4 regions of the Ruegeria sp. BG7 genome follow, and region 1 is predicted to be linked to each of the others. Evidence: riboswitches for the same ligand, from Rfam matches in the RefSeq annotation. Region 1 holds a riboswitch; each other region holds the start of a gene.
The links. A riboswitch is a leader RNA that binds a small molecule or an ion and turns the genes downstream of it on or off. The one in region 1 is predicted to bind cobalamin.

Region 1 (7,153 bases):
TGATGCTGAGCCGCGTTCTCAGCGTGGATGAGGCTTACCGTGCCGTTGGATGGAACACTGTTTTCCTGCTTGCCTGCCTCATACCTTTGGGACAGGCGGTGCAAAATACCGGCACAGCCGCATGGATCGCACAGCAGATCATGGTCATTCTCGACGGCTGGCCGCTTTGGTCGCTTCAAGCGGGCATTGCTGTTCTGGCAACGGCGTTTTCATTGGTCATGTCGAATGTTGGCGCCACCGTTCTGCTCGTACCGCTGGCTGTGTCCATTGCAGTGGCTGCCGGAGGCAACCCTGCAGTCTTTGCGCTGACCGTTGCCATTTCCACCTCGAACAGCTTCATCATCCCGACCCATCAGGTCAATGCGCTGATCATGGGTCCGGCAGGGTACAAGGTCATGGATTTCGTCCGTTCAGGCGGCATCATGACCGCGCTGTTCCTTGTCGTTTCATTGGTGATGATCAACGTTATGTACTAGCGCGGCAATCGGGGCCGGATTTCTGGGCTGGCCCACCCCGATTGCCGATTACATTTCGTTGGAAAGGTTAGCTTGAACCTCTACGCCGAGCCCCGGCCTTGCGGGACAACCTCATACCCCGGCTCTTCCGGTTCATCATCTTCCATCTCCGGCGGGAAACCGGGGGCTGTGATGTCCAAACCAGTCGCCTCTTCCAGACGTTTGATGATATTCGGCGACAGCTCGCGATCGCCATACCGGGCAATGCCATCTTCAAAAATCTTGATCATGACCGGATTCATTTCCAGAGGCACCCCGGCGCGGTCCGCTACCTCTTGAAACAGACCAATGTCCTTTTTCACCAAGTCCATAGTGAAGGAGATGTCGCGCGAACCATTCAGTATGACCTGACTTTCCGTTTCATGCACAAAGGACGTACCGGACGAGATTTTTATCGCCTCATATGTCGTGTTGAGATCCATGCCCGCCGCCTTTGCCGTGACCAGCGCTTCGGCGCAAGTGATCAGGTTGGCTGTGGCCAGATAGTTGGTCAGCACCTTCAAAACCGAGGCAGAGCCCAATTCACCCGTGTGCAAAACACGCCGTCCCATGGTGGTCAGAAACGGCAGAATCCGCTCAAAAGTCGCACGGTCACATCCCGCGAAGATCGAGATATTGCCGGTGGCCGCCCGATGGCACCCGCCCGAAACCGGGCAGTCCACTGCCGCGCCTCCGCGTTCGATCACCTCGGCCCCCAAACGCTTGACCTCGGCCTCATCGGTTGTCGACATCTCCATCCAGATTTTGCCGGGGCCCACTTCGGGCAGCATCTTTTGCATGACCGCATCTGACGCCGCAGGCGATGGCAAGCAGGTGATGACCGCATCGCAATCGCGCATCAACTGTGCCGGGCCTTCGGCTGCCTTTGCGCCAAGGGCGACAAACGCGGCCACCAGATCCGCGTTCAGATCATGTACCGTCAGATCAATACCGTTCCGCAGCAAGGATCCCGAAAGCTTGCCGCCAACGTTTCCCAACCCGATGAATCCTACTTTCATATGTCGCCTCTCCCTGCTGGCTTGTACCTGTCATGCGATCACGGATTTATCTGACCATTCATGCCGCCCAACGACAACCACAGGTCGCTTTTCACACCCGCCTCCTGATGTTACGCGCAACGCGCTTGACAAGCGGGCCAGCAGTGCCGCATGACCCATTCGTTGGTGTCGGCAAGAGCCGATGAAAAGGGAATGCGTCAACGGATCTTCCGCCAAACGCAGCCGCCCCCGCGACCGTGACCGGAGAGGGTGCCCAATGCCACTGGCCTAGGCCGGGAAGGCGGGACATCCGACAGAGGACCCTGACGTACCGGGCCTCTGACATCCGCAAGCCGGGAGACCTGCCAACACCCGAAGTTGAAACCGGGCGGGGTGTTCCGGTATCGGGTCCATGTTGCAACACGTGGCCCGCTTGAAACCCCGTCCCCCGCGAAGAGGATTTGGGGGGATGAGAGACATGACTGAGACCACACCGGTCGAACTGCTGGTCTGCACGACCTGCCGCCGCGGGCTGCCCATCGAAGACGATGCGCAACGCCCCGGCACTTTGCTGCACCAGGCATTGGAACAAGCCGAACTGCCTGAAGGCATCACCCTGAAACCTGTCGAATGCCTTTCGAACTGCGATCAGGGCTGTTCTATCGTGCTGCGCGGTGGCCCCGATCGCTGGACCTTCGTTTACGAAAACCTGAACGAAGTGGACCATGTCGATGTAATCGTCGACGGCGCAACCAAGTATCTGGCCACCGAAGATGGCCTGGTGAAATGGCGCGAGCGCCCTGAACATTTCCGCAAAAACTGCGCTTCGCGCATTCCCCCGATTGGAGCCTGACATGTCGAATCTCGAAAAACTTCCCGTCACCGTGATCACCGGCTTTCTGGGCTCGGGCAAAACCACGCTGGTCAAACACCTGATGCAGAACCCGCAGGGCAAACGTCTGGCTGTTGTCGTCAACGAGTTTGGCGATGTGGGCGTGGATGGCGATATCCTGAAATCCTGCGCCATCCCGGATTGCCCTGCGGAAAACATCATGGAGCTGGCAAACGGCTGCATCTGCTGCACCGTCGCGGATGACTTCATCCCGACCATCGAGGCGCTGATGGCGCTGGAACCGCGCCCCGAGCATATCCTGATCGAAACCTCTGGCCTCGCCCTGCCCAAGCCGCTGCTGAAAGCGTTCGACTGGCCGGATATCCGCTCAAAGATCACTGTCGATGGCGTGATCGCTCTGGCCGATGCCGAGGCCGTCGCCGCCGGTCGCTTTGCCCCGAATGTCGAAGCTGTCGATGCCCAGCGCCTCGCCGACGACTCGATCGATCACGAAACGCCCCTGTCCGAGGTGTTTGAGGATCAGATCTCTTGCGCCGACATCATCCTGTTGACCAAGCCTGATCTTGCAGGGCCCGAAGGTGTGGCCAAGGCCAAAGAAGTGATCGCCGCCGAAGCCCCTCGCCCCCTGCCTGTTGTCGAAGTCGCCGAGGGCGTCGTGGATGTCCGCGTTGTACTGGGACTGGAAGCTGCAGCCGAGGACGACATGGATGCGCGTCCGTCGCATCACGACGGTCACCACGATCACGAACATGACGACTTCGAAAGCATCATCGTCGAGTTGCCGGAACAAACCGATCCAGCCGATCTGGTCGCCAAGATCGAACGTCTGGCGACCGAGCTGAACATCCTGCGGGTCAAAGGTTATGCGGCAGTAAAGGGCAAACCCATGCGCCTGCTGGTTCAGGCCGTGGGCGCGCGCGTCCGTCATCAATATGACCGCCCATGGGAACCAGGCGAAGAGCGCCGTTCGCGTCTGGTCGTTATCGCCGAGCATGACGACATCAAAGAGGCCGAAATCCACGCGATCCTCGCGGGCGTCACCGAGGCTGCCGAGTAAACCATGCACGTCGTCTTCCGCGAAAGCCACGGGCTCGAGGAAACCGAGACCCCAACCGATCTGGGCCAAAGCCCGGCGGATCTGGTTGTTTTGTCCTTCTCGGACAGCGACCTCGGCGCTTTCGCGGCGGGCTGGCATCGTGGCGGCGGAACCGAGGGTCGAATGCCAACGCTTCGACTGGCCAATTTGACCGCCCTCAAACACCCTCTGTCCGTCGACACTTATGTCGAGCAGACGTTGGACGGCGCCAAGGGCATTCTGATCCGCCTGATTGGCGGCGTGCCTTACTGGTCCTACGGCTTGCAACAGGTTCTGGCGCTGGCGCAGGCCAAGGGTATCGCGCTTGCCGTTCTGCCCGCGGATGGGCGCGAAGATACGCGGCTGGATGACTATTCCACCCTGCCCGTTTCAACGCTGCGCCGTCTGGCCCATCTGTGCGACACAGGTGGAGAGGTCGCAGCGCAAGCCGCATTGGCCCAGATGGCCTTGGCAGCAGGGCTTTATGCCGGGCCGGTGATGGGCGCAAAGACTCTGCCTGAATGCGGCGCATGGTGCCCGGATCGTGGTGTAATCCCAACGGATACCGCGTTCGAAGGCGACGCAAAACGTATCGTCGTCACGTTTTACCGCGCATATCTGACGTCGGCCGACACTGCCCCAGTCGCAGCTCTGATCCGCAGTTTGCGTGCGCGCGGATTTGCGGCAGTGGGCCTGTTCGCGCCTTCGCTCAAAGCGCCAACTGCTGCCGATTGGTTGCGCGAGACGCTTGGGGCGTTGACCCCCGCTGCCATCATCAACGCAACGTCCTTTTCGGGCAAAGGCGCGTCGGGCACGTCTCCGCTGGATGCCGCCAATGTGCCGGTGTTTCAGGTCGCTCTGGCCACCTCGCGCCGCAAAGCCTGGGCTGAGGCGGAACGCGGTCTCTCACCTGCCGACCTTGCCATGCATGTTGTCTTGCCCGAGGTAGACGGGCGGATTTCGGCGGGCATCGCTTCATTCAAGGAACCGGGTAAACGCGATCCTCATCTGGAATACTCCCGCTTTGCCCACCGGGCCGAGGCCGAACGGATCGAAGCCATTATCGATCGGGTGTCAGGTTGGCTGCGCCTGAACGACAAACCGAAGGCGGATCAGATCCCAGCGTTAGTGCTGTCGACCTATCCCGGCAAAGACTGGCAGATGGCCCAAGCGGTGGGCCTGGACGCGCTGGCATCTGCCGAGGCGATGCTGTCCGATCTCCAGAACGAAGGCTATGACACCACGCCAGAAGAGCCGATTGCTGAAACACTGTTGGACGCCCGCATTTCTTGGCCGCTGGAAGAATATTTGCACGCGCTGACCGATCTGCCCGAGCAATTGCAAGCCGACCTTCAAACGGTTTGGGGCAAATGCGAAGACGATCCGGCCTTTGCAGTAGGCGCGTTCCACTTCACAGCACTGCGCCGTGGTCAAGCTCTGGTCGCGTTGCAACCCGAACGCGGTACACCGGAACTGCGCGATGACGATTATCACGACTTGTCGCGCACGCCCCGTCACAGCTATGTCGCCTTTTATCTGTGGTTGCGCAAAGGTCTTGGTGCGGACGCGCTGATCCATATCGGTGCGCATGGCACTCTGGAATGGTTGCCGGGTAAATCTGTGGCCCTGTCTGCCGATTGCTGGCCCGAAGCGCTAATCCGCGACCTGCCAGTGATCTACCCCTTTATCGTCAACGACCCCGGCGAAGCCGCGCAGGCCAAGCGTCGGATCGGGGCCGTCACCCTGGGCCATATCCCACCACCGATGAAGGAAAGCGGGACACCGGACAGAATGGTGCGGTTGGAATCGCTGCTGGATGAGTTCTCGAACGCAGACGGGTTAGACCCCAAGCGCCGCGACCGTTTGCAAGAAGATATCCGTGACGAAGCGCAGGCCATCGGGCTGGAAAACGATCTTGGCCTCGATCAAGCCACCTGCGCAGCCGAGGCGATCACCCGGATCGACCGCTTTGTCTGTGACATCAAGGAAAGCCAATTCGGCGACGGGCTACATATCTTTGGTCGCATGCCCGAAGTGACAGGCAATTTCGACCCAACGGCTTCGGCCCATGCCGAACGAAGTGCTCTGATCGACGCGCTCGCGGGCAAACGGATCGAGGCTGGTCCATCCGGCTCTCCCTATCGTGGGCGGTCGGACGTGCTGCCGACCGGGCGAAACCTTTATACAACCGACCCACGCTCGGTCCCGACCCGCGCAGCATATGCGCAGGGCGTCAAACTGGCTGAAGAACTTGTGCGCCGCCATCTGCAGGAAGAAGGCGATTACCCCAAAGGGCTGATTGTAGACCTGTGGGGCTCGGCCACCATGCGCACCGCGGGTGAAGAATTTGCCATGGCGCTGCATCTACTGGGCGTCAAACCCGTTTGGGACAAGGGTTCCGAACGGGTGTCGGGCGTCGAAGTCCTGCCGATTACCGATCTCAGCCGCCCGCGTCTGGACGTCACCCTGCGCGTGTCGGGCCTGTTCCGGGATGTGTTCCCGACCCTTTCGGCGCTATACGGCCAAGCCGTTCGTGCTCTGTCTGCGCGTGACGAAGCCCCGGACTGGAACCCCTATGCAGGCCTGCCCCCTACCGCCCGCGTCTACGGCCCGGCGCCCGGGAGTTATGGCGTCAACATGACCCAATTGTCCGAAGTCTACACCGACGAAGCGCGCGCCCAGGCGGGTGAGGCTTGGCTGGAAGCCAGTTCTTTCGCGCTGGAAGGCGAACACATCGCGCAGGACAAAGACGGCATCACCCAGCGCGTGGCCAATGCTGACAGCTTTGTTCACCTGCAGGATCTGACCGAAACCGATCTGCTGCTGGCCAATGACTATGCCACGCATGAGGCCGGATTTGCGGCAGCCAAGAAAATCACCGGAGGTAGCGTGCAGCTTTACCATCTGGACAACACAAACCCCGAAACCCCCCGCGCCCGAACCCTGCCGGAAGAGATCAGCCGTGTCGTTCACGCCCGCGCCGCAAATCCCAACTGGATCGCAGGGATGCAGCGGCATGGCTTCCGGGGCGCGGCTGAAATCGCGGCGACGCTTGATCACATGGCATCCTTCGCCCATCTGTCCGGGACGGTCGCACCACATCTGTTCGATCTTTACCACGATGCCACTTTGGGCAACGAAGAAGTGGACACCTTCCTGCAAGAGGCCAATCCCCTGGCCCATCAAGCAATGCAGGACCGGTTCCGCGCGTTGCTTGAGGCCGGGCTTTGGAACACCCGTCGAAACTCGATCCGGGCGGATCTGGAGGGCCTGACATGAGCGCTCCTATCGTGCAGGGTTGGTGCCCCGGTGCCCATCGTCCAATGATGTCCGGCGACGGGTTGGTCGTGCGGGTCCGGCCCCGGCTGGCGCGTCTGACAGCGGATCAGGCATTGGGTCTGTGCGACCTTGCAGATCGGTTTGGCAACGGGTCGATCGACTTGACCAACCGTGCCAATCTGCAATTGCGGGGCGTGGAGGACTATGACCATCAGCCGCTGCTTAAGGAGGTTGCAGCGCTGAACCTTCTGGATGCGGAACCCGGCATCGAGGTGCGACGCAATATTCTGGTCACACCGCTGTATCAGGCCGGTGATTTGACTGCGCGCCTCACCCAGGAACTGATCGACCGGTTGGCAGAGTTGCCTGCCCTGCCCGCCAAGTTCGGTTTTGCCATCGACACCGGACCCGCGCGGCTTTTGAACGCGGATTCAGCGGATATTCGTCTGGAAAC
Region 2 (7,153 bases), on a different contig from region 1:
TCCGTCCGACTCGTCCATCTGCTTGTGTTTGCACCATTGCGTGTGAACGAATTCGATCCGCGCGCCAGATATCTCCGAGGTGTTGTATTGGCCCACCGCTGGGATTCCGCAAGCCATACACGTAGACAATGGGCGCGTTTCCGCAGCGAAACCTTCCATTTGACCTGCTCAGATTGGGGTATCTCCGTCAAGTAAAGGCCACTGGGTCGAGCGCATTACGGCGACGATATCGAACGCCTGATTAGGACGACCATGGAGGCCGTTCATCTACTTTAGGAAGAACGCAATCATCCCCCAAGGATAAGGGGAAATGCGACGGCTCCGGCACTGCGTCGATGACATTGGAGGAGTTCGAAGACTGGCTGCACCCGGAGATATGCCGTTATCACAACACCCGTCACAGCGGGTTGCGGCGAGCACCGATGGCAGCTTGGGCGATCCTCAGTTCTGGTGACGCAGACAGAAAAGTTTTTGATGCCTAGGCGTTTCGCATCAGCGAACTTTCTTTTGAATGTCGTCAGTTGGCGCGACGCATTCAGTCCCATGATCGGTCGTGGTAACGATCAAGCACGAACCCCGCTATATGTCCCGGATCTGGACTGTAAATGACGATAGAACGAACCTAGTTACGCGCTACAAGAACCTGTCGCGTCCCAGAATTCACCTTGGCGCGGTGCGCGCGGACCTGAAAATAGGCGTGTAATGGCGAGCCGATCCCGGAGGCAATGCTGTTTCAGATTATTGAAGAACAAAGATGTTTCGCGTGAGCTGTTCCACTTCATCGCCTACCACCTGCTTCAGCTCAATCTCACATAGAAACTTGGAAATCTCTTCGTCTGATGGTTGCTTCTTCGCTCTGCCAAATCCCCGTCTCGCACTCGGTGTATTTGCATAGTTTTAGAGGGCTAGGGCTAATGTGTGCTTGTTGCTCGAGTATAGACTCTTTTCCAGATTTAGAGTCAAAACAGGTATTGAAACCGAGCTAACAACCGACCAGCAAATATGAAATCTCAGATGGAAGTTCTCGATCAAGGATCAGCCTGACGCATGTGCCTGCCTACCCTCACGCTTTGCAGAACCTGCCGCGACGCGGATTCCACCCTTTATAATCAGCTAGCCGCAACGCTGGAGGCATCGGGGGTGCAAGCCGAGTTGCAGCAAGTAGATTGCATGTCCGGTTGTCGCCGACCACAGACGTTGGCGGTGCGACAAAGCGGCAAGACCGCCTATCTGTTCGGAGAGATTACTGCAGTCGATCTTCCGGACATAATGATTTTCATGCGGATGTATGAGGACAGTACTGACGGCGACTTCGCTGACGCCAGGAAGCTAGGTAAGCTACGTTTCAAGGCGATTGCACGTATACCGGCACAAAAAAGATAGCCCACATGCAACTTGCCGGCCAAAACTCCGGTGTGGAGTTTTCAGCTTACAGTTTGTGTTTTTCGACTTAGCCTGCACTTAGCGGCTAAAATCTAAACCAATCCTGCCATTACTTAAGATTAACCGCTGCAGAATGCTATGATGTCGCTTTCGTACTTGACGGAACGCAGCACTATGGAAGAATAAAGGCTTCTACGGTGTCCAAAGGTGCTTACGCACTGGGACTGAAACGGGAATGAGGACGGTGCATTAAACTACTGCACTGAAGCCTTGACCGCCCCGCGACTGTGAGCGGCGAGCGGCCTTCCAATACCACTGGCGTAATGGCGCCGGGAAGGGGGAAGTCTGCTGTGACCTGCGAGTCAGGAGACCGGCCGTAGAATGGACACAACTTATGCCGTCGGGTGTGACGGTGAGGAGGATTAAAATGACGACAAAAACGATCAAGGCATCCGCCGCTGGCGCATCCTTTCTGCCTGCAGTATTCGCCGTGGTTCTGGGTCTGGGGATCATTACCGTGACTGGCCATGTTCAGGCTTCTGGCCTGCATGACGCGGCTCATGATGTGCGCCACGCAACTGGCTTCCCCTGCCACTAAGACAATGTTCAGTCGTATTCTGACCAGCGGCTTGTTCGCTGGTGCTGCAGCGGGGCTGATTGCCGCCCTTCTGCAGTTGTATTTCGTGCAGCCCGTGCTACTTCACGCCGAGCTCTATGAAGGCGGCGACCTGGTACATTTTGGCGCTGATCCGGTAACTGCGCATCCCGACCTGCCCGGCATGTTCGCCGAGCCGATGCGCGATGGTCTCAGCATTATCTTCACCACGCTTACGTACACTGGTTATGCGCTAGTCCTGGCGGCTTTGATGTCGGTAGCCGAACGTCAGGGGCATGAAATCAACGGCCGCACCGGCCTGCTTTGGGGTCTTGCGGGCTTTGTCGCCTTCCACTTTGCTCCTGGCTTGTCGCTGGCTCCAGAAGTTCCCGGAGTGGCGGCAGCAGATGTCGGAGAGCGTCAGATCTGGTGGACGGTCACCGTTGCCGCAGCCGGCGTGGCCATGTGGCTGATTGCCTTTGGAGGTAACCTGGTAAGCTACCTGATTGCGGCCGTGCTGCTAATGGTACCGCATATTATCGGGGCCCCTGAGCCCGACAGTTTCTCTGGGCCGGTTCCGACCGAGATCGGGGCGCTTTTGCTGCCCGGGCCTTCGGCATCGGCATGGCCGCCTGGGCACTCTTGGGCAGTTTCACCGGCTACTTCTGGCAGACAGAAGGCAAGCGCGCAGGCGCTGCAGTCTGATCGCGCTCCTCCATTGCTACCCCGCTGGTTACACCGGCGGGGCTCTTTATTGAGGATGACAAGATGTCCCGTTCTCTCGCTCTCTTTGCCATCGGACTTGTCTTTGGCGGCGGTGCTGGCTTTGTGATTGCCGCCAGCAGCGGTAGCACCTTTGAGAGCCATGATCATACTGACCCGGCCCAACATGGCGGCAACATGGAGATGGCAGCGCACGACCACTCCGCGGCCACTAATCTACCTGCCGACAGCGACGCCCCCAGTGTGGCGATCCAGATGATTAAGGATCCTATGGCGGGCTGGAATCTGCGTGTGACACCGCAGAACTTTCGCTTTGCTCCGGAAAATGCTTCCTCGGCTGACGTTCCAGGCGAAGGTCACGCGCATGTTTATATCAACGGCGAAAAGCTGGGCCGCCTTTATGCCAATTGGTTACACCTTCCGTCGCTCCCCGATGGCAATGTTGAGGTAAAAGTTTCTCTCAATGGCAACAGCCACAGCCCTCTGATGGTTGAGGGTGTGCCCGTAGAGGCCAAAGTGACCGTCCAGCCTGACGGCGATGACTCCTGAGTGACATTCCTGGCTGAGAAGACAACTACGTGGGTTCAGCAGGTCAAAGCGGCAAGTACAGCGTGCGTGCGGGTTTTTGCCGCTCTGTATCCAAGAACAGACAAGCTGTTGCAAAGCACCGCAGAACATGAAGGCTTGCGATAGAGTACTCTTGGTCCGGCAGTTGCGGATGCACTGGAAAACTGAGCATGGGGAAGGCAGATATGACAAAACCCACTTTAGCTCAGGAACGGTTTTCGGAAAAGATACCGGTTTATCTATCGATAGCCGGTTTCATATGCAGTTACTTTGTCTCTACCGCTACATTGCAAGCCTCTGAGCTTCCCTTCATCGATCTTGATAGAAAGATTGAAGCGCCGTCGGGGGCCAAATCACTATGCAATGATTACTCTTGGGCGTGCGCGAAAACTCGTAGTTCTGGACTGTCCGAGGCGCAGGAAAAGCAGATCGTTAAAACGATCAACATGCGCGTCAATCGGAGGATTCGCGCCGTTTCGGATCAAAGCCAATATGGTACAAAGGAGTACTGGACCCTGCCGACACATGGATCAGGAGATTGCGAAGACTTCGCTTTGCAAAAGAAGTTTGAACTTGTGCAGAACGGTTTGGATCCTACGAAGCTACTAATTGCAACTGTCTTGGACACCAATCGCAGTGGCCATGCTGTTCTAGTCTATCGCTCGAGTGAAGGCGATTTGGTTCTGGACAATGTTACCAACAGGATCAAAACGTGGAAGGAAACAAAGTATCTATTCCTTCGAATACAGGACCCGATTCACCCTGACCGTTGGGTGCAGATTGCTAACGGCTAAAAGTAAATGTGGCGCGCCACAATAAGCACTGGCCCTTTAACTTCTGGTTCTTTGCGGCGTTCAGTTGAGGTCTCCGCTTTTTCTTTCGATCAGACTTCACCGTGTAAGTAACCGGCCTGCGGCGGCAACACTGGAAAGCGCGATTTTGGCGCCGTTCACGATGCCCGGTTCGATATGCACTTTCTTTCTCCCAAAGCCTCACCCGGCGCCTAACGGTAGATCTCCTGACTCGCGACTGAACGCTCACGGAAATGGGTCATTTACGGAATTGGCACCATTGAGCTCACCGCGCCGATTCCCCGTCTTATTCCTTTGGCTTGCATCGCCGGAAATCGAAAACATGTAAGCCCAATTGGCCCGAAGCTGCGTATTTGAGCGTCAGGTGGAACAAGAGAATAAGATGTGTAACTTTGGTCATTCGCGGCACCACGCATGAGCTTACGCAGAGCGGACAAAACAGTCTTTCGCAGCGACTAAAGCAATGTCCGCTCATAGTTTAGTGATCGTGGTGACACAGTTTATGATCGGCAAGAGACGCGAGTACATAGCAGTTCTCTGACCCCCCCTCGTTATCACAGCCCTTCGAAATCCGAATTAGCTCTTTTTCAAGTGCCCGTAGTCGTTTGATCTTTGCTCTTACTTCGGAAAGTTGTGAGACGGCGATGTCCGTCGCGGCTTGGCATGAACAATCCGGGTGGCCTTGAAGCACAATCAATTCGGAGATCGCTTCAATTGAGAAACCAAGATCGCGCGCATGTTTGATGAAACTTACACGCTCCAGCCCTGCCATATCGTAGCGCCGTTGGGCGCCTTCGGTGCGTTCTGGTGCGGCAAGTAGGCCCATCTCCTCATAGTAGCGGATAGTCGGAACTTTGACCTTCGTGCGCTTGGAAAGCTCCCCGATAGAAAACATGAAAATACCTCTTGAACCTCTAGTAACTAGAGACACTACACTATGGTTACGACAGATACAAAAAGGCTTCCCAATGTCAGGATGTTGCGCACACAACGCCAAATTCGACGGGGTATCAGACGACTACAAAAGGCGGCTGTGGATTGTCATTGCTCTGAACGCGGCGATGTTCGTCGTCGAGATGACTGCTGGTCACTATGCAAAGTCTCAGGCACTTCAGGCCGACGCTCTAGACTTCCTTGGGGATGCTTTGACCTACGGTATCTCGCTGGCAGTGATCGGGGCTTCAATCCGTGCACGCACCAATGCCGCTCTGGCCAAAGGGGTGAGCTTGCTGCTGATGGGTCTTTGGGTGTTTGGATCGACCGTGTACCGGGTGTTCTATGTCGGAGTGCCGGAGGCCGAGATCATGGGCATCGTTGGCTTTTTCGCTCTTATGACCAATCTCGCAAGTGTTCTCTTGCTCGTCCGTTACAAGGACGGCGATGCAAATGTGCGCTCTGTCTGGCTATGTTCGCGTAATGACGCCATTGGCAATGTGGCCGTTATGTTTGCAGCTTTAGGCGTCTGGGGCACAGCTAGCGGTTGGCCTGACCTGATTGTTGCGGCGGTCATGGCAACGTTGTTTCTTTCCTCTGCTTTCCAGATCGTGCGCCAAGCGCTCGCCGAGCGCCGGGAAGTTGGCGAACATCAGCATGTTTGACGTGGATCATGACCTTTGATCTCGAATGATGCGAAATTGACTCAATTGAGTTGGAAATACAAAGGGCTCTCACTATGGACCTGAAACGCCGCCAAGTACTGACTTACGCCGCTGGCTTTGCCAGCACAGTACCATTTGCCGTGTTTGCGCAAGACACGCCTTCCATCCATGTTCTCAAGGATCCGAACTGCGGCTGTTGCCAGGTTTGGATCGACATCCTACGGCAGGAAGGCTTTCGCGTTACCGAGGAGCGCAGCTTTGGAACACAGCTTGTCCGCCACAAATTGGACAACGGCATTCCCGAAGAAATGATGTCCTGCCACACAGGCGAGATCGATGGCTATATGATCGAGGGGCATGTGCCTGTTGCCGACATTCGTCGTCTGCTGGAGGAGCAACCCAATGCTGTTGGACTTGCTGTTCCTGACATGCCCTACGGTTCCCCTGGGATGGGGCCGGAAGATCGTCGTGAGGCCTACGACGTGTTTTTGATCCTCAAGGACGGTAGCACCGAGGTGTTCAAGAGTTACGAAGCGGCCTGAGGCGACGTTCATCGAGCGGAAACAGTAAGGAGGAGAAGATGACGAAGCTTGGATTACGCACTCTTGCCTTGAGCGTTCTGTCTATCACCATTGCTACAGTGGGTTGCGCACAACAACAACGAGGAGATTGGTGGGGTCACGGGCCAATGGGATCTAACCACATGAGGTCTGAGCACATGCGTGGTTGGGGGCACGGCAATATGGGGCCTGGCCAGCAGCAGCGCATGCAACGACATTGGACGTATATGAACGAGGACGTGCCCGCAGCCTACCGCGGGGCTCGGAGCACCATTCGTGCAACGCCCGAGAATGTTTCGGAGGGCAAGACGCTATACACGGAAAACTGCGCAAGCTGTCATGGAGCTGAGGGCTTGGGCGATGGTGAAGCCGGACGTTCGCTCGTGCCCTCTCCCGCTCTCCTACGGTGGTTCGTTCAGATGCCGATGTCGGGGGACGAGTACCTTCTTTGGGCAATTTCCGAGGGCGGCGAACGCTTCGGAACAGACATGCCAGCCTTCAAGGAAGCGCTGAGCGAAGAAGACATTTGGAAGATCATCGTTTATATGCGTGCGGGGTTCCCTTGATCTGTCGTCAATCTGTTGGTTTTTGATGAGTGTTTTTGCTGTCGATACAATGACGACAATTCTCAGCAGGCATAAAGCTGACAATGCGCCATTCTAGTAAGTTTCACGGAAGCAGACATTTATGTACGTCGCAGCACGAGCAGGTTAGGGCTCTATCGTTTAATCCGCCGCGCCATGAGCGAACGGCGGCTGTCAGTATCGCGTCACAAAAAGGTAGACCCGTAGGAGACATGCGAATGTGACGAATTATGCTGTCTCAAATGGGTCGATTTCTCCCTAATGTGACAGTCTTCAAGCCTCGCAGACTCAAAAGTTACACATCATAGCTGCGTGTTCACGTCGTGTTCCT
Region 3 (7,153 bases), on a different contig from region 1:
CCTCCCAAGCCAAGTAAAATCAAGGCCATCGGCAAGATGCAGCAGGTCGCAACGCCAAATGCGGTAAACGATCTAAGAAAACTCGCCCCTACAAATTTGCTCATAGTCAGCTTTCTCCGACTTTGACGATCTTGGGCGGAAGCCGGTTCGGCTTCCTCGATTTTTGCTTCGTGCGGTTTGCGAAATTCGACATCATGACCGACAATATGCATCCTGTAGTGGCTACAGGTTCAAGGGAAAGGTCATCACATGATTGCGATTGGCGAAGTGGCGAGATTGACCGGCCTGTCGATCGAGACGATCCGCTACTACGAACGGGAAGGCATAGTCGAGAAAGCCGGTCGAACCGCCTCGGGGCGCCGCGCTTACACGGAACGGGAAATATCCGAGCTCAGATTCATCAAACGCTGCCGCGATCTTGGCTTTACTATTCAGGATGCATGTGCACTTCGCGAATTGTCCAAAGCGCCGGAGCAAGCCTGTCGTGACGCCGAAGGCGTCGCAACAAGACACCTCGACAACGTTAGGTCAAAAATCGCCGCTCTCCAACGGCTGGAGCAAGCATTGGTAGAACTTGTGCAGACCTGTGCTGAAGGAGAAGCAGCATGCCCCCTGCTAACGGCGTTGCTCAACGAGCCTGTCGTCAAAGATGTCATTAGCGGCCATTAATTGCAGCGCCCGGAAAAACCGAAACTGCCTATCCCAGTTTGTGGAGGAGCGGCTTCATTGTCCCAGTATTTCGTAACCTTAAACGATGACGGCCGATCTCTGTTGTATATTTGTTGAATGAGAGAATTGCGATCAGCTTACCCTCTAAGTCGCTCTGTTAGCTATGCCGGACTGGTGATGGCGTGGATGCTCTGATGCTGTCAACTAAGGAAGAAATACCAAAGAATCTGCAAATTTTTGCCGCTTTACCCCTAGAGGCTAAGAAGTTGTTGCAATGCCTCAAAGCACATGAAGGCTTGGAATGAAATACATTGGCCCGGGAAGTTTGGATACCTCAGAGGAACGAGCATGGAGAAGGCAGATATGACAAATCCCACTTTAGTTCAGGGAATGTTATCGAAAAACCTGCTGGGTTATCTCCCAATGATCTGTTTTATATGCAGCTTTTTTGTGTCTGCCGCTACATCGCAAGCCTCTGAGCTTCCCTTGATCAAACTAGATAGAGAAATGCGAGCGCCGTCGGGTGCCAAATCACTATGCAAAGACTACTCGTGGGCGTGCGCGAGCGCTCGTAGTTCTGGTCTGTCCGTGGCACAAGAAAATCAGATCGTTAAAACGATCAACACGCGCGTCAATCGGAGAATCCGTGCCGTTTCGGATCAAAGCCAATATGGGACAAAGGAATACTGGACACTGCCGACGCAAGGGTCAGGAGATTGCGAAGACTTCGCTTTGCAAAAGAAGTTTGAACTTGTGCAGAATGGTTTGGATCCTACGAAGCTACTAATTGCGACTGTCTTGGACACCAATCGCAATGGCCATGCTGTTCTAGTCTATCGCTCGAGTGAAGGCGATTTGGTTCTGGACAATGTTACCAACAGGATCAAAACGTGGAAGGAAACGAGGTATCTTTTCCTAAGAATACAGGACCCACTACACCCTGACCGTTGGGTGCAGGTTTCTAGCGGCTAAACCGTTGGGTAAACATTGGTTGCCTCTCGCAATTGATGTCACGACCTGCATTGTTCTGGGCGCATATTTGAGTTTCGTTGCTCCGTCCGACTCGTCCATCTGCTTGTGTTTGCACCATTGCGTGTGAACGAATTCGATCCGCGCGCCAGATATCTCCGAGGTGTTGTATTGGCCCACCGCTGGGATTCCGCAAGCCATACACGTAGACAATGGGCGCGTTTCCGCAGCGAAACCTTCCATTTGACCTGCTCAGATTGGGGTATCTCCGTCAAGTAAAGGCCACTGGGTCGAGCGCATTACGGCGACGATATCGAACGCCTGATTAGGACGACCATGGAGGCCGTTCATCTACTTTAGGGAAGAACGCAATCATCCCCCAAGGATAAGGGGAAATGCGACGGCTCCGGCACTGCGTCGATGACATTGGAGGAGTTCGAAGACTGGCTGCACCCGGAGATATGCCGTTATCACAACACCCGTCACAGCGGGTTGCGGCGAGCACCGATGGCAGCTTGGGCGATCCTCAGTTCTGGTGACGCAGACAGAAAAGTTTTTGATGCCTAGGCGTTTCGCATCAGCGAACTTTCTTTTGAATGTCGTCAGTTGGCGCGACGCATTCAGTCCCATGATCGGTCGTGGTAACGATCAAGCACGAACCCCGCTATATGTCCCGGATCTGGACTGTAAATGACGATAGAACGAACCTAGTTACGCGCTACAAGAACCTGTCGCGTCCCAGAATTCACCTTGGGAGGCGCGGTGCGCGCGGACCTGAAAATAGGCGTGTAATGGCGAGCCGATCCCGGAGGCAATGCTGTTTCAGATTATTGAAGAACAAAGATGTTTCGCGTGAGCTGTTCCACTTCATCGCCTACCACCTGCTTCAGCTCAATCTCACATAGAAACTTGGAAATCTCTTCGTCTGATGGTTGCTTCTTCGCTCTGCCAAATCCCCGTCTCGCACTCGGTGTATTTGCATAGTTTTAGAGGGCTAGGGCTAATGTGTGCTTGTTGCTCGAGTATAGACTCTTTTCCAGATTTAGAGTCAAAACAGGTATTGAAACCGAGCTAACAACCGACCAGCAAATATGAAATCTCAGATGGAAGTTCTCGATCAAGGATCAGCCTGACGCATGTGCCTGCCTACCCTCACGCTTTGCAGAACCTGCCGCGACGCGGATTCCACCCTTTATAATCAGCTAGCCGCAACGCTGGAGGCATCGGGGGTGCAAGCCGAGTTGCAGCAAGTAGATTGCATGTCCGGTTGTCGCCGACCACAGACGTTGGCGGTGCGACAAAGCGGCAAGACCGCCTATCTGTTCGGAGAGATTACTGCAGTCGATCTTCCGGACATAATGATTTTCATGCGGATGTATGAGGACAGTACTGACGGCGACTTCGCTGACGCCAGGAAGCTAGGTAAGCTACGTTTCAAGGCGATTGCACGTATACCGGCACAAAAAAGATAGCCCACATGCAACTTGCCGGCCAAAACTCCGGTGTGGAGTTTTCAGCTTACAGTTTGTGTTTTTCGACTTAGCCTTCTGCACTTAGCGGCTAAAATCTAAACCAATCCTGCCATTACTTAAGATTAACCGCTGCAGAATGCTATGATGTCGCTTTCGTACTTGACGGAACGCAGCACTATGGAAGAATAAAGGCTTCTACGGTGTCCAAAGGTGCTTACGCACTGGGACTGAAACGGGAATGAGGACGGTGCATTAAACTACTGCACTGAAGCCTTGACCGCCCCCGCGACTGTGAGCGGCGAGCGGCCTTCCAATACCACTGGCGTAATGGCGCCGGGAAGGGGGAAGTCTGCTGTGACCTGCGAGTCAGGAGACCGGCCGTAGAATGGACACAACTTATGCCGTCGGGTGTGACGGTGAGGAGGATTAAAATGACGACAAAAACGATCAAGGCATCCGCCGCTGGCGCATCCTTTCTGCCTGCAGTATTCGCCGTGGTTCTGGGTCTGGGGATCATTACCGTGACTGGCCATGTTCAGGCTTCTGGCCTGCATGACGCGGCTCATGATGTGCGCCACGCAACTGGCTTCCCCTGCCACTAAGACAATGTTCAGTCGTATTCTGACCAGCGGCTTGTTCGCTGGTGCTGCAGCGGGGCTGATTGCCGCCCTTCTGCAGTTGTATTTCGTGCAGCCCGTGCTACTTCACGCCGAGCTCTATGAAGGCGGCGACCTGGTACATTTTGGCGCTGATCCGGTAACTGCGCATCCCGACCTGCCCGGCATGTTCGCCGAGCCGATGCGCGATGGTCTCAGCATTATCTTCACCACGCTTACGTACACTGGTTATGCGCTAGTCCTGGCGGCTTTGATGTCGGTAGCCGAACGTCAGGGGCATGAAATCAACGGCCGCACCGGCCTGCTTTGGGGTCTTGCGGGCTTTGTCGCCTTCCACTTTGCTCCTGGCTTGTCGCTGGCTCCAGAAGTTCCCGGAGTGGCGGCAGCAGATGTCGGAGAGCGTCAGATCTGGTGGACGGTCACCGTTGCCGCAGCCGGCGTGGCCATGTGGCTGATTGCCTTTGGAGGTAACCTGGTAAGCTACCTGATTGCGGCCGTGCTGCTAATGGTACCGCATATTATCGGGGCCCCTGAGCCCGACAGTTTCTCTGGGCCGGTTCCGACCGAGATCGGGGCGCTTTTTGCTGCCCGGGCCTTCGGCATCGGCATGGCCGCCTGGGCACTCTTGGGCAGTTTCACCGGCTACTTCTGGCAGACAGAAGGCAAGCGCGCAGGCGCTGCAGTCTGATCGCGCTCCTCCATTGCTACCCCGCTGGTTACACCGGCGGGGGCTTTCTTTATTGAGGATGACAAGATGTCCCGTTCTCTCGCTCTCTTTGCCATCGGACTTGTCTTTGGCGGCGGTGCTGGCTTTGTGATTGCCGCCAGCAGCGGTAGCACCTTTGAGAGCCATGATCATACTGACCCGGCCCAACATGGCGGCAACATGGAGATGGCAGCGCACGACCACTCCGCGGCCACTAATCTACCTGCCGACAGCGACGCCCCCAGTGTGGCGATCCAGATGATTAAGGATCCTATGGCGGGCTGGAATCTGCGTGTGACACCGCAGAACTTTCGCTTTGCTCCGGAAAATGCTTCCTCGGCTGACGTTCCAGGCGAAGGTCACGCGCATGTTTATATCAACGGCGAAAAGCTGGGCCGCCTTTATGCCAATTGGTTACACCTTCCGTCGCTCCCCGATGGCAATGTTGAGGTAAAAGTTTCTCTCAATGGCAACAGCCACAGCCCTCTGATGGTTGAGGGTGTGCCCGTAGAGGCCAAAGTGACCGTCCAGCCTGACGGCGATGACTCCTGAGTGACATTCCTGGCTGAGAAGACAACTACGTGGGTTCAGCAGGTCAAAGCGGCAAGTACAGCGTGCGTGCGGGTTTTTGCCGCTCTGTATCCAAGAACAGACAAGCTGTTGCAAAGCACCGCAGAACATGAAGGCTTGCGATAGAGTACTCTTGGTCCGGCAGTTGCGGATGCACTGGAAAACTGAGCATGGGGAAGGCAGATATGACAAAACCCACTTTAGCTCAGGAACGGTTTTCGGAAAAGATACCGGTTTATCTATCGATAGCCGGTTTCATATGCAGTTACTTTGTCTCTACCGCTACATTGCAAGCCTCTGAGCTTCCCTTCATCGATCTTGATAGAAAGATTGAAGCGCCGTCGGGGGCCAAATCACTATGCAATGATTACTCTTGGGCGTGCGCGAAAACTCGTAGTTCTGGACTGTCCGAGGCGCAGGAAAAGCAGATCGTTAAAACGATCAACATGCGCGTCAATCGGAGGATCGCGCCGTTTCGGATCAAAGCCAATATGGTACAAAGGAGTACTGGACCCTGCCGACACATGGATCAGGAGATTGCGAAGACTTCGCTTTGCAAAAGAAGTTTGAACTTGTGCAGAACGGTTTGGATCCTACGAAGCTACTAATTGCAACTGTCTTGGACACCAATCGCAGTGGCCATGCTGTTCTAGTCTATCGCTCGAGTGAAGGCGATTTGGTTCTGGACAATGTTACCAACAGGATCAAAACGTGGAAGGAAACAAAGTATCTATTCCTTCGAATACAGGACCCGATTCACCCTGACCGTTGGGTGCAGATTGCTAACGGCTAAAAGTAAATGTGGCGCGCCACAATAAGCACTGGCCCTTTAACTTCTGGTTCTTTGCGGCGTTCAGTTGAGGTCTCCGCTTTTTCTTTCGATCAGACTTTCACCGTGTAAGTAACCGGCCTGCGGCGGCAACACTGGAAAGCGCGATTTTGGCGCCGTTCACGATGCCCGGTTCGATATGCACTTTCTTTCTCCCAAAGCCTCACCCGGCGCCTAACGGTAGATCTCCTGACTCGCGACTGAACGCTCACGGAAATGGGTCATTTACGGAATTGGCACCATTGAGCTCACCGCGCCGATTCCCCGTCTTATTCCTTTGGCTTGCATCGCCGGAAATCGAAAACATGTAAGCCCAATTGGCCCGAAGCTGCGTATTTGAGCGTCAGGTGGAACAAGAGAATAAGATGTGTAACTTTGGTCATTCGCGGCACCACGCATGAGCTTACGCAGAGCGGACAAAACAGTCTTTCGCAGCGACTAAAGCAATGTCCGCTCATAGTTTAGTGATCGTGGTGACACAGTTTATGATCGGCAAGAGACGCGAGTACATAGCAGTTCTCTGACCCCCCCTCGTTATCACAGCCCTTCGAAATCCGAATTAGCTCTTTTTCAAGTGCCCGTAGTCGTTTGATCTTTGCTCTTACTTCGGAAAGTTGTGAGACGGCGATGTCCGTCGCGGCTTGGCATGAACAATCCGGGTGGCCTTGAAGCACAATCAATTCGGAGATCGCTTCAATTGAGAAACCAAGATCGCGCGCATGTTTGATGAAACTTACACGCTCCAGCCCTGCCATATCGTAGCGCCGTTGGGCGCCTTCGGTGCGTTCTGGTGCGGCAAGTAGGCCCATCTCCTCATAGTAGCGGATAGTCGGAACTTTGACCTTCGTGCGCTTGGAAAGCTCCCCGATAGAAAACATGAAAATACCTCTTGAACCTCTAGTAACTAGAGACACTACACTATGGTTACGACAGATACAAAAAGGCTTCCCAATGTCAGGATGTTGCGCACACAACGCCAAATTCGACGGGGTATCAGACGACTACAAAAGGCGGCTGTGGATTGTCATTGCTCTGAACGCGGCGATGTTCGTCGTCGAGATGACTGCTGGTCACTATGCAAAGTCTCAGGCACTTCAGGCCGACGCTCTAGACTTCCTTGGGGATGCTTTGACCTACGGTATCTCGCTGGCAGTGATCGGGGCTTCAATCCGTGCACGCACCAATGCCGCTCTGGCCAAAGGGGTGAGCTTGCTGCTGATGGGTCTTTGGGTGTTTGGATCGACCGTGTACCGGGTGTTCTATGTCGGAGTGCCGGAGGCCGAGATCATGGGCATCGTTGGCTTTTTCGCTCTTATGACCA
Region 4 (7,153 bases), 610 kb from region 1:
AACAGACGTGCAGGCAGGGTTTTGGCCGCCAGTGACATCTCAAGGCTCAGGCGCGTTCTGCGCGGCGACAGGGCCAGAAAATCAACACTGGTCAGACCGGTCATGCCCTTGCTGGAGGCTTCAAATCGCATTTGCGAAGGTCGGTCAAAATCCGTCATCACCACCGACATTTGGCGCAGCTTGCCCCGCAGCTTGAACTCTGTCTGCCACTCAGTCCCGGTAACAAAGACCGCTTCGGACCCCAAGCGCCGTACGTCGATTCCCCGGCGCATGGCCATACGTTCGAACCGTCCGAAATCCGACACCATGTCGAACACTGCGTTAATGGGGGCTTCGATATCCTCACGGGCTGAAAACTGCATGATACCCTTTGATGTTTATGGCCGCGCCAATATTTCGTCAGTCCAGCGTATCCGCAAGCCAGTTCTCAAGCAGAAAATGTGCAATTGCACCCTTGCGGGCGGGCAAAAGGCTTGGATGATCACCGGCAAATGCCTGCATCATCTCGGATTTGCTGACCCACATCGCCTCTTCAATCTCAACGGGATCAATCACGATGTCATGCGCCAGTGCCTCGCCCGCGCAGCCAAACATCAGCGAAGCCGGGAATGGCCAGGGTTGACTGGACAGATAGGATACGTCTCCGACCGGAACGCCCGCCTCTTCCATCACCTCGCGGCGCACCGCAGCTTCCAGCGTTTCTCCGGGTTCGACAAATCCCGCCAATAGCGAAAACATACCCTCGGGCCAGCCCGGAGACCGGCCCATCAGCACGCTGTCACCATATGTGATCAGCATGATCACAACCGGGTCGGTGCGCGGGAAATGTTGCCCGCCGCATGACGGGCAACTGCGTTGCCACCCGCCCTGAGACATCTCGCTGGCAGCCCCACAGCGTGCGCAAAACCGATGCGTTTCGTGCCAGCCGATAACGGCTTTGGCCGTTGCCGCCAATTCGGCATCGCGCGGCGAAAGTCGCGTCATGATCCGACGCAATTCAGCAAACACGTATCCCTCTGGCAAATCCGGGTGCTGCTGCTCGGATTTGTCCACGAACTCTCCCAGACCGGTCAGGTCCAGACCTTCTGCGGTCCAGGCCGAGATATCCACCGCGAACAATGGCGTGTCTTCAGCGGAAAGGCCCAAAAAAACAGGAGCCTCAATGACCCCGCCTGGTCCCGCGCTGACCAGCGAGTGCGTCATTGGAAGCAGAGCAAGCTGATCCAGCCCTTGGCCCGTAACCAGAACTTTACCGCGCCAGATCATCATGCACGCCGCCGCCGGGTGGCTTTGCGCCGCCGTCAACGTTTCGGCATTTCCGCGCATATGGGCCGCCCGATCCAGACCCGAGCCGCCAAAGGTCACCTGCTCTGCGTTTTTCATTGGAATTCCTTTTGGTCCCTGGCACAGGGCTGCCATGTCTCAGACCGTGTTGCAATGGCAATTCAAACACGCGCAACACGCATGTCTGCCGCTGAAAAGCCGCATGGCGGCCCCGGAAAAATCATTTAGGTTACGCTTTGTAAGAATTAATCAATAACCCTATTCAAAAGCAGACCATTCAAAGTGAAGCAAAACCCTTCGACGCAGGTGCCCTCCGAAAAAAACCGTGGGCATGTGCGTATTCTGGCAACAACCGACCTGCATATGAACCTGACAGGTTTTGACTATTACACGGATACTCCTGACCCGACGCTAGGATTGACGCGCACCGCCAGCCTGATCCGCAAAGCCCGCCAAGAAGCAGGGGATGCTTTGGTTCTGTTGGTGGACAATGGGGATGCAATTCAGGGCACGCCGTTGGGCGAGTGGGCGGCCCAGAGCGACGTGCCGCATCCGGTCATGCAAGCCTTTGCGGCGCTGGAGTACGACGCCATAGGTCTCGGCAACCATGATTTTGGTTTTGGGCTGCCGGTATTGGACAATATCATCTCGCAAGCCCCTTGCCCTGTCCTGTGCAGCAACCTGCATCGATCGGGTAGCCTGCAAGCATGGCAGAGATTCGCGATACTGGACCGCACCGTGCTTTTGGGTGGCAAAGATATGCCCCTTCGCATCGGCTTGATATCCGTTCTTCCGCCTCAAACCACCCGCTGGGAAGAACATCACTTGAACGGAGAAGTCACTGCCGAGGAAATTATTTCGACGGCATGCGAACTGTCAAAACGGCTGCGCGCTGAAGGATGTGACCTTATCGTTGCTCTAGCGCATTCCGGCCTGGGCCAAAAAGAGCCGGTGGAAGGGATGGAGAATGCCATAATTCCCTTGGCCGCCATCGACGGAATCGACGCCATTGTCGCCGGGCATACGCATCTGACCCTTCCGAGTCGCACCGATACCAACGCCCAATATCTCGATCACGCAAACGGGCTGGTGCATCAGACCCCGGTTGTCATGGCCGGGTCGGCTGGATCTTATCTTGGTGTCATTGATCTTGTAGTTTCTCCGCGACCGAATGCCGGGTTCAGCATTGAAGAATGTCGCGTGGACCTGCGCCCGGTTTGCGCGAGCGGAATCGCGGTCGAGGAAGACCAGGATATGGTGCGTCTGTTCGCCGACGCCCATCGTCAGACACGCAGCGCGGTTGCCAAACCCGTCGCGCGCGTATCAGAATCCATGCACAGCTATTTCAGTTTTTGCGCACCGGATCGCGGCTTGGCTCTGGTTGCTGCTGCGCAGGCTGCCGCTTTGCGCCCTTTCCTGCACGGTTCCGCTTTGGAAGAGTTACCTCTTTTGTCAGCCGTGGCGCCTGGGAAAAGCGCTGGGCGCGCTGGCCCACGGCATTTTACAGATGTCCCGGCGGGGGAAATATGCCTGCGTCACGTTACAGACCTGTATCCGTTTCCCAATGAACTGCGCGCATTACAGATCAACGGTGCCGACGTGCTGGATTGGCTGGAAATGTCGGCAAGCGTGCTCAACCAGCTGTCACCTGATATAGAAGCGGACTTAGTAAACCCCGAACGTGCCGGTTACAATTTTGACGTCATCTTCGGCCTGTCCTATCAAATCGATCCATCGCAACCTGCGCGCTTCGACAATGACGGTCGGTTGGTCGACCCTGACAACAGGCGAATTCGCAATCTGACATTCGGTGGCCAACCTGTTCAACCTGCGCAAAGATTCGTCCTGGCCAGCAACAATTACCGCGCCAGCGGAGGCGGACATTTTCCTGCCGCCTCTGCGGCCCAACGCATCAACCTACCGCCGCTCGACATCAAAGAACTGACGCGGGATTACCTATCTCGTCGCCTTCCGCCCGATCCAATATCGCGGCACCCCTATCCGTTTACACTGACAGCTCAAACGGGCGTAAATGCCTTGCTTCGAACAGGTCCCGGTGCCCTTGAACACATGGATGAGCTGCGCATGTTCAACGCCCAAATGCTAAGTCCTGATGAAGCCGGATTCGAGCGGATCCGTCTGACGTTCTGACGGGTTGTCTTTTGCCCTCGCCTTCCCTATATCCAGAGTCGAGAGGTTGGCGCGGGCGAGCGCCTCGCCAACCTGGTCAGGTCCGGAAGGAAGCAGCCACAACGAGCCCCGCTTGGGTCGATGTCCAACCTCTCACTTTCCCCTCACATGCCTAATGGGTGATACGCGGTCTCACCCAAAACGTGTTCAGATGTCGACAAAGCGTGGCCAAAGGGCCGCGTTACGACGAGCAAAAGCCCCAATATGCCCAACTTCAGATAACCCAAATTCAGCAGGTTTCAGCAGATGTCGTTTGGCCTTGGGGCCATAGAGATCGGCAAGCCGCCATACCGCCTCGGGTGGGACCATCTGGTCATCTTCAAAAGTAAACAGATCCACCGGTTTTTCAGTTTCTGTCCAACGCGCATCAGGCAACCCGGCTCCGATCTCGGGCATGTAACTCGAAGGAGCGGTGCACCATTTACGCCATTGCCAGTAGACCGATGCCGGCAAATCCGCACCAAAACCGATTGCCTTTCCGGGTAAATACCCAAGCGCTTTGACCAGCAATGGGGCGTGCCCATACCAGAACACCCCGGCCAATCCACGGTAGGGCCATGGGTGATCGTTCAGGGTCACAAGCCCAGAACACACACAAATCATCCGGTCGATTTTGTCGATATCGGGCTGTACGGGTCCCAGCATGGCACCTACAGAATGACCAATCGTCCATTGTTGTGCACCGGGAAAACGCCTGCGCATATCCGCCCGCGCCGCCGGCATATCGATCAAGGCCCAATCGGCCATTGTCGCACGTGCATCCTTCATGCGGCCGGTCAAAGAGTGCCCGAAGTCCCGGTAATCATAGGTTAGGCACGCCATGCCGCGCTCAGCGGCCAGCCAACGTGCGAAGTGGCGATAATAGTCGCGTGGCACGCCTGTGGCACTGTTCAGCACAACCACTGTGCCGGGTTCCGACAACGGTCGGTACAAGCGCGCTGAAAGGGTTGATGACCCGGACGGAAAGAGGAACTCTTCGGTCAAAACCGTCTGTTCTGTATCCAACATGATCCCTGACCCTGCGCCGAAGACAAAGTTTCTTACTTCAATAATTGAAACTCTACGCGGGAAGTTTTTACCCATCCAGCATGACCAAACGTCGGGGACAAAGATCCGCTTGACTCGGAACCGGATCAGACGCTAGCGATTGTGTGATGGTTCCTGTCCCCCACAAGGGGTCGGGATGAAAAGGGAACACGGTGCGGTTCCGTCTGGTCATCCGGACGCTAACCAATGCCGCGACTGCCCCCGCAACTGTAAGCGGTGAGCAAAGCCGAAACGCCACTGGCCCCGAGGGCTGGGAAGGTCGGCAAAGCCATGACCCGCAAGTCAGGAGACCTGCCATCGAAACTGAAACCGAAACTCGGGCGGGGTGTCCGGGCAGGTCCTGACTGCACTTCGCTGTCCCACCTGACCCGATCCTTCTGTCCACCACGCGCGGAGGGCGCAGGATGATCTGGAAGACAAAGACGCATGAATACAGCGCAACGGTATGTCAGCGGACGGGCAAAACCTGCCCCGCCCTGGCGCGGCTGGCGCGCTCGATCTCCGAGGCCATGACACAAGCTTCGGCTGCCACAGGCGACGACTTCGAGTTTGACGGTAGTAGTGAGCTTTCACATTGCACAAAAGGGTGTCAGGCAATTTTCCAGGCACAATCAGACAGTGTTCGCGTGTTTTGTGACACGCAGCCCAACGCAGCAATTGAGGACCTGAACCTCTATGCTGATCTGATTTTTGGAAACACGTTCCGCACTCTGCCATCTGGCATCATTGCAAACCCACCCTGCGCGATGATCGAGGTTGCAACGCTACGGCCCCGGAAAACCGTACACGCACCCGAACAGCTTTCGGCCTGAGGTCACACCACCTGCGCCGGGGAAACCCGGGCCGCCCAAGCCAGCTGCGCGTCTGTTTCCACAGCACAGGGGCGCAGCGAGCGCAGACGCTCCAGCGCCTTGTCAGCCCGTTCGCCGCACTCGACCATCAGACGCAGGACAACCATCCCCGACCTGCCACAGCCGCCCCGACAATGCACCAGCACTCGGCCTCCTCCAGCCAGGGCATGCCGGGCGGCGGCGCTAACTTCTGGCCACGCCTCTTCAACCGCCGCCGTTGGTGCGCCAAAGTCTTCGATCGGCAGATGCACCCACCGGCTGGCGCGGCTTTGAATATCGCTGCCAAAATCCTGCGCCCCGTGCTGAAGCATCTCGACATCCGTTGTCATTGAAATGACAATCCCCGGCTTCCACGCGGCAATCGTATCCAGATCCGTCTCATAGTCCCCGCCATGTCCGGGTATAGACGTCAGGGCCAGCGTTCCTCCTGCGACTTGCAGGGCATAGATAACCAGCTGCGACATGAACGTGTGTCCTCCACCAGGAACTCTTTACAAAAATGAGTCTTAAATTTTGTTGGAACAGCTTAGTGCGAATCCGGTCGGAATCTAAATCAAAAATCATCGCGCCTCGCAGTGGACGCGGAAGGCAGCGGCCACTACGCTGAGCCGAAGCACCGAATCCGACCGAGAAAACATGACCGACACGCCCAGCCCCGCCTATCAGGTTCTCGCCCGCAAATATCGCCCGGAAACCTTTGCCGATCTGGTGGGTCAGGACGCCATGGTGCGCACCCTGAAAAACGCATTCGAAGCGGACCGGATTGCGCAGGCTTTCATCATGACCGGCATTCGCGGCACCGGCAAAACCACCACCGCGCGGATCATCGCCAAGGGTATGAACTGCATCGGCCCCGACGGCAATGGCGGCCCGACGACCGAGCCTTGCGGGCAATGCGAACATTGCGTGGCGATCATGGAAGGCCGCCATGTCGATGTGATGGAGATGGACGCCGCCAGCCGAACCGGTGTGAATGACATTCGCGAAATAATCGACAGTGTCCGCTATCGCGCCGCCAGCGCGCGTTACAAGATCTACATCATCGACGAGGTCCACATGCTCTCGACCAGCGCTTTCAACGCGCTGCTCAAGACGCTCGAGGAACCGCCTGAACATGTGAAGTTTATCTTCGCAACAACCGAAATCCGCAAAGTGCCGGTCACGGTTCTGTCCCGCTGTCAGCGCTTTGATCTGCGCCGGATCGAGCCCGAAGATATGATCGGGCTTCTGCAAAAGATCGCAACCGCCGAAGATGCCCAAATCGCCGATGACGCGCTGGCGCTGATCACACGTGCCGCGGAAGGATCGGCACGGGATGCAACCTCGCTGCTGGATCAGGCGATTTCGCACGGGGCGGGTGAAACCACTGCCGAGCAGGTCCGCGCAATGCTGGGCCTTGCGGACCGTGGCCGCGTTCTGGACCTGATGGACATGATCCTGCGGGGCAACGCGGCGGGTGCGCTGACGGAACTCAGCGGGCAATACGCTGAGGGCGCAGACCCACTGGCCGTCTTACGCGATCTGGCCGAAATCACCCATTGGGTGTCCGTCGTCAAAATTACGCCCGACGCCGCCGAAGACCCAACCGTTTCGCCTGACGAACGGAGCCGTGGCCAGCACATGGCAGAGGCCCTGCCGATGCGCGTTTTGACCCGGATGTGGCAGATGTTGCTGAAAGCGCTCGAAGAAGTTTCAGCCGCGCCAAACGCGATGATGGCCGCTGAGATGGCCGTTATTCGCCTGACCCACGTTGCTGATCTGCCCAGCCCTGAAGAACTGGT

Region 2: linked by a shared signal. The riboswitch ahead of ACR3EH_RS21025 (CbtB domain-containing protein) and the one ahead of ACR3EH_RS16000 (DUF1636 family protein) in region 1 are both predicted to bind cobalamin.
Region 3: linked by a shared signal. The riboswitch ahead of ACR3EH_RS21970 (CbtB domain-containing protein) and the one ahead of ACR3EH_RS16000 (DUF1636 family protein) in region 1 are both predicted to bind cobalamin.
Region 4: linked by a shared signal. The riboswitch ahead of ACR3EH_RS13045 (hypothetical protein) and the one ahead of ACR3EH_RS16000 (DUF1636 family protein) in region 1 are both predicted to bind cobalamin.

The regions. Positions count from the first base shown of each region.
Region 1 is NZ_JBQFIU010000001.1:3,235,016-3,242,168, reverse strand. Features, by position in the region: gene ACR3EH_RS16010 (SLC13 family permease) at 1-476, shown strand, start outside; gene ACR3EH_RS16005 (NAD(P)-dependent oxidoreductase) at 557-1,513, opposite strand; cobalamin riboswitch at 1,660-1,876, shown strand; gene ACR3EH_RS16000 (DUF1636 family protein) at 1,971-2,345, shown strand; gene cobW (cobalamin biosynthesis protein CobW) at 2,347-3,402, shown strand; gene cobN (cobaltochelatase subunit CobN) at 3,406-6,699, shown strand; gene ACR3EH_RS15985 (cobalamin biosynthesis protein CobG) at 6,696-7,153, shown strand, end outside.
Region 2 is NZ_JBQFIU010000003.1:188-7,340, forward strand. Features, by position in the region: gene ACR3EH_RS21020 (DUF1636 family protein) at 1,048-1,383, shown strand; cobalamin riboswitch at 1,562-1,776, shown strand; gene ACR3EH_RS21025 (CbtB domain-containing protein) at 1,811-1,981, shown strand; partial or broken gene ACR3EH_RS21030 (CbtA family protein) at 1,986-2,683, shown strand; gene ACR3EH_RS21035 (hypothetical protein) at 2,747-3,250, shown strand; gene ACR3EH_RS21040 (transglutaminase-like cysteine peptidase) at 3,454-4,062, shown strand; gene ACR3EH_RS21045 (MerR family transcriptional regulator) at 4,559-4,975, opposite strand; gene ACR3EH_RS21050 (cation efflux transmembrane domain-containing protein) at 5,049-5,678, shown strand; gene ACR3EH_RS21055 (DUF411 domain-containing protein) at 5,753-6,220, shown strand; gene ACR3EH_RS21060 (c-type cytochrome) at 6,259-6,804, shown strand.
Region 3 is NZ_JBQFIU010000003.1:185,346-192,498, forward strand. Features, by position in the region: gene ACR3EH_RS21950 (hypothetical protein) at 1-104, opposite strand, end outside; gene ACR3EH_RS21955 (MerR family transcriptional regulator) at 250-669, shown strand; gene ACR3EH_RS21960 (transglutaminase-like cysteine peptidase) at 1,018-1,641, shown strand; gene ACR3EH_RS21965 (DUF1636 family protein) at 2,775-3,110, shown strand; cobalamin riboswitch at 3,292-3,507, shown strand; gene ACR3EH_RS21970 (CbtB domain-containing protein) at 3,542-3,712, shown strand; gene ACR3EH_RS21975 (CbtA family protein) at 3,717-4,415, shown strand; gene ACR3EH_RS21980 (hypothetical protein) at 4,482-4,985, shown strand; partial or broken gene ACR3EH_RS21985 (transglutaminase-like cysteine peptidase) at 5,482-5,796, shown strand; gene ACR3EH_RS21990 (MerR family transcriptional regulator) at 6,294-6,710, opposite strand; gene ACR3EH_RS21995 (cation efflux transmembrane domain-containing protein) at 6,784-7,153, shown strand, end outside.
Region 4 is NZ_JBQFIU010000001.1:2,622,806-2,629,958, reverse strand. Features, by position in the region: gene ACR3EH_RS13070 (SRPBCC family protein) at 1-362, opposite strand, end outside; gene nudC (NAD(+) diphosphatase) at 400-1,383, opposite strand; gene ACR3EH_RS13060 (bifunctional 2',3'-cyclic-nucleotide 2'-phosphodiesterase/3'-nucleotidase) at 1,567-3,435, shown strand; RNA gene ffs (signal recognition particle sRNA small type) at 3,475-3,573, shown strand; gene ACR3EH_RS13050 (alpha/beta hydrolase family protein) at 3,622-4,482, opposite strand; cobalamin riboswitch at 4,614-4,834, shown strand; gene ACR3EH_RS13045 (hypothetical protein) at 4,926-5,333, shown strand; gene ACR3EH_RS13040 (protein-tyrosine phosphatase family protein) at 5,336-5,836, opposite strand; gene ACR3EH_RS13035 (DNA polymerase III subunit gamma/tau) at 6,009-7,153, shown strand, end outside.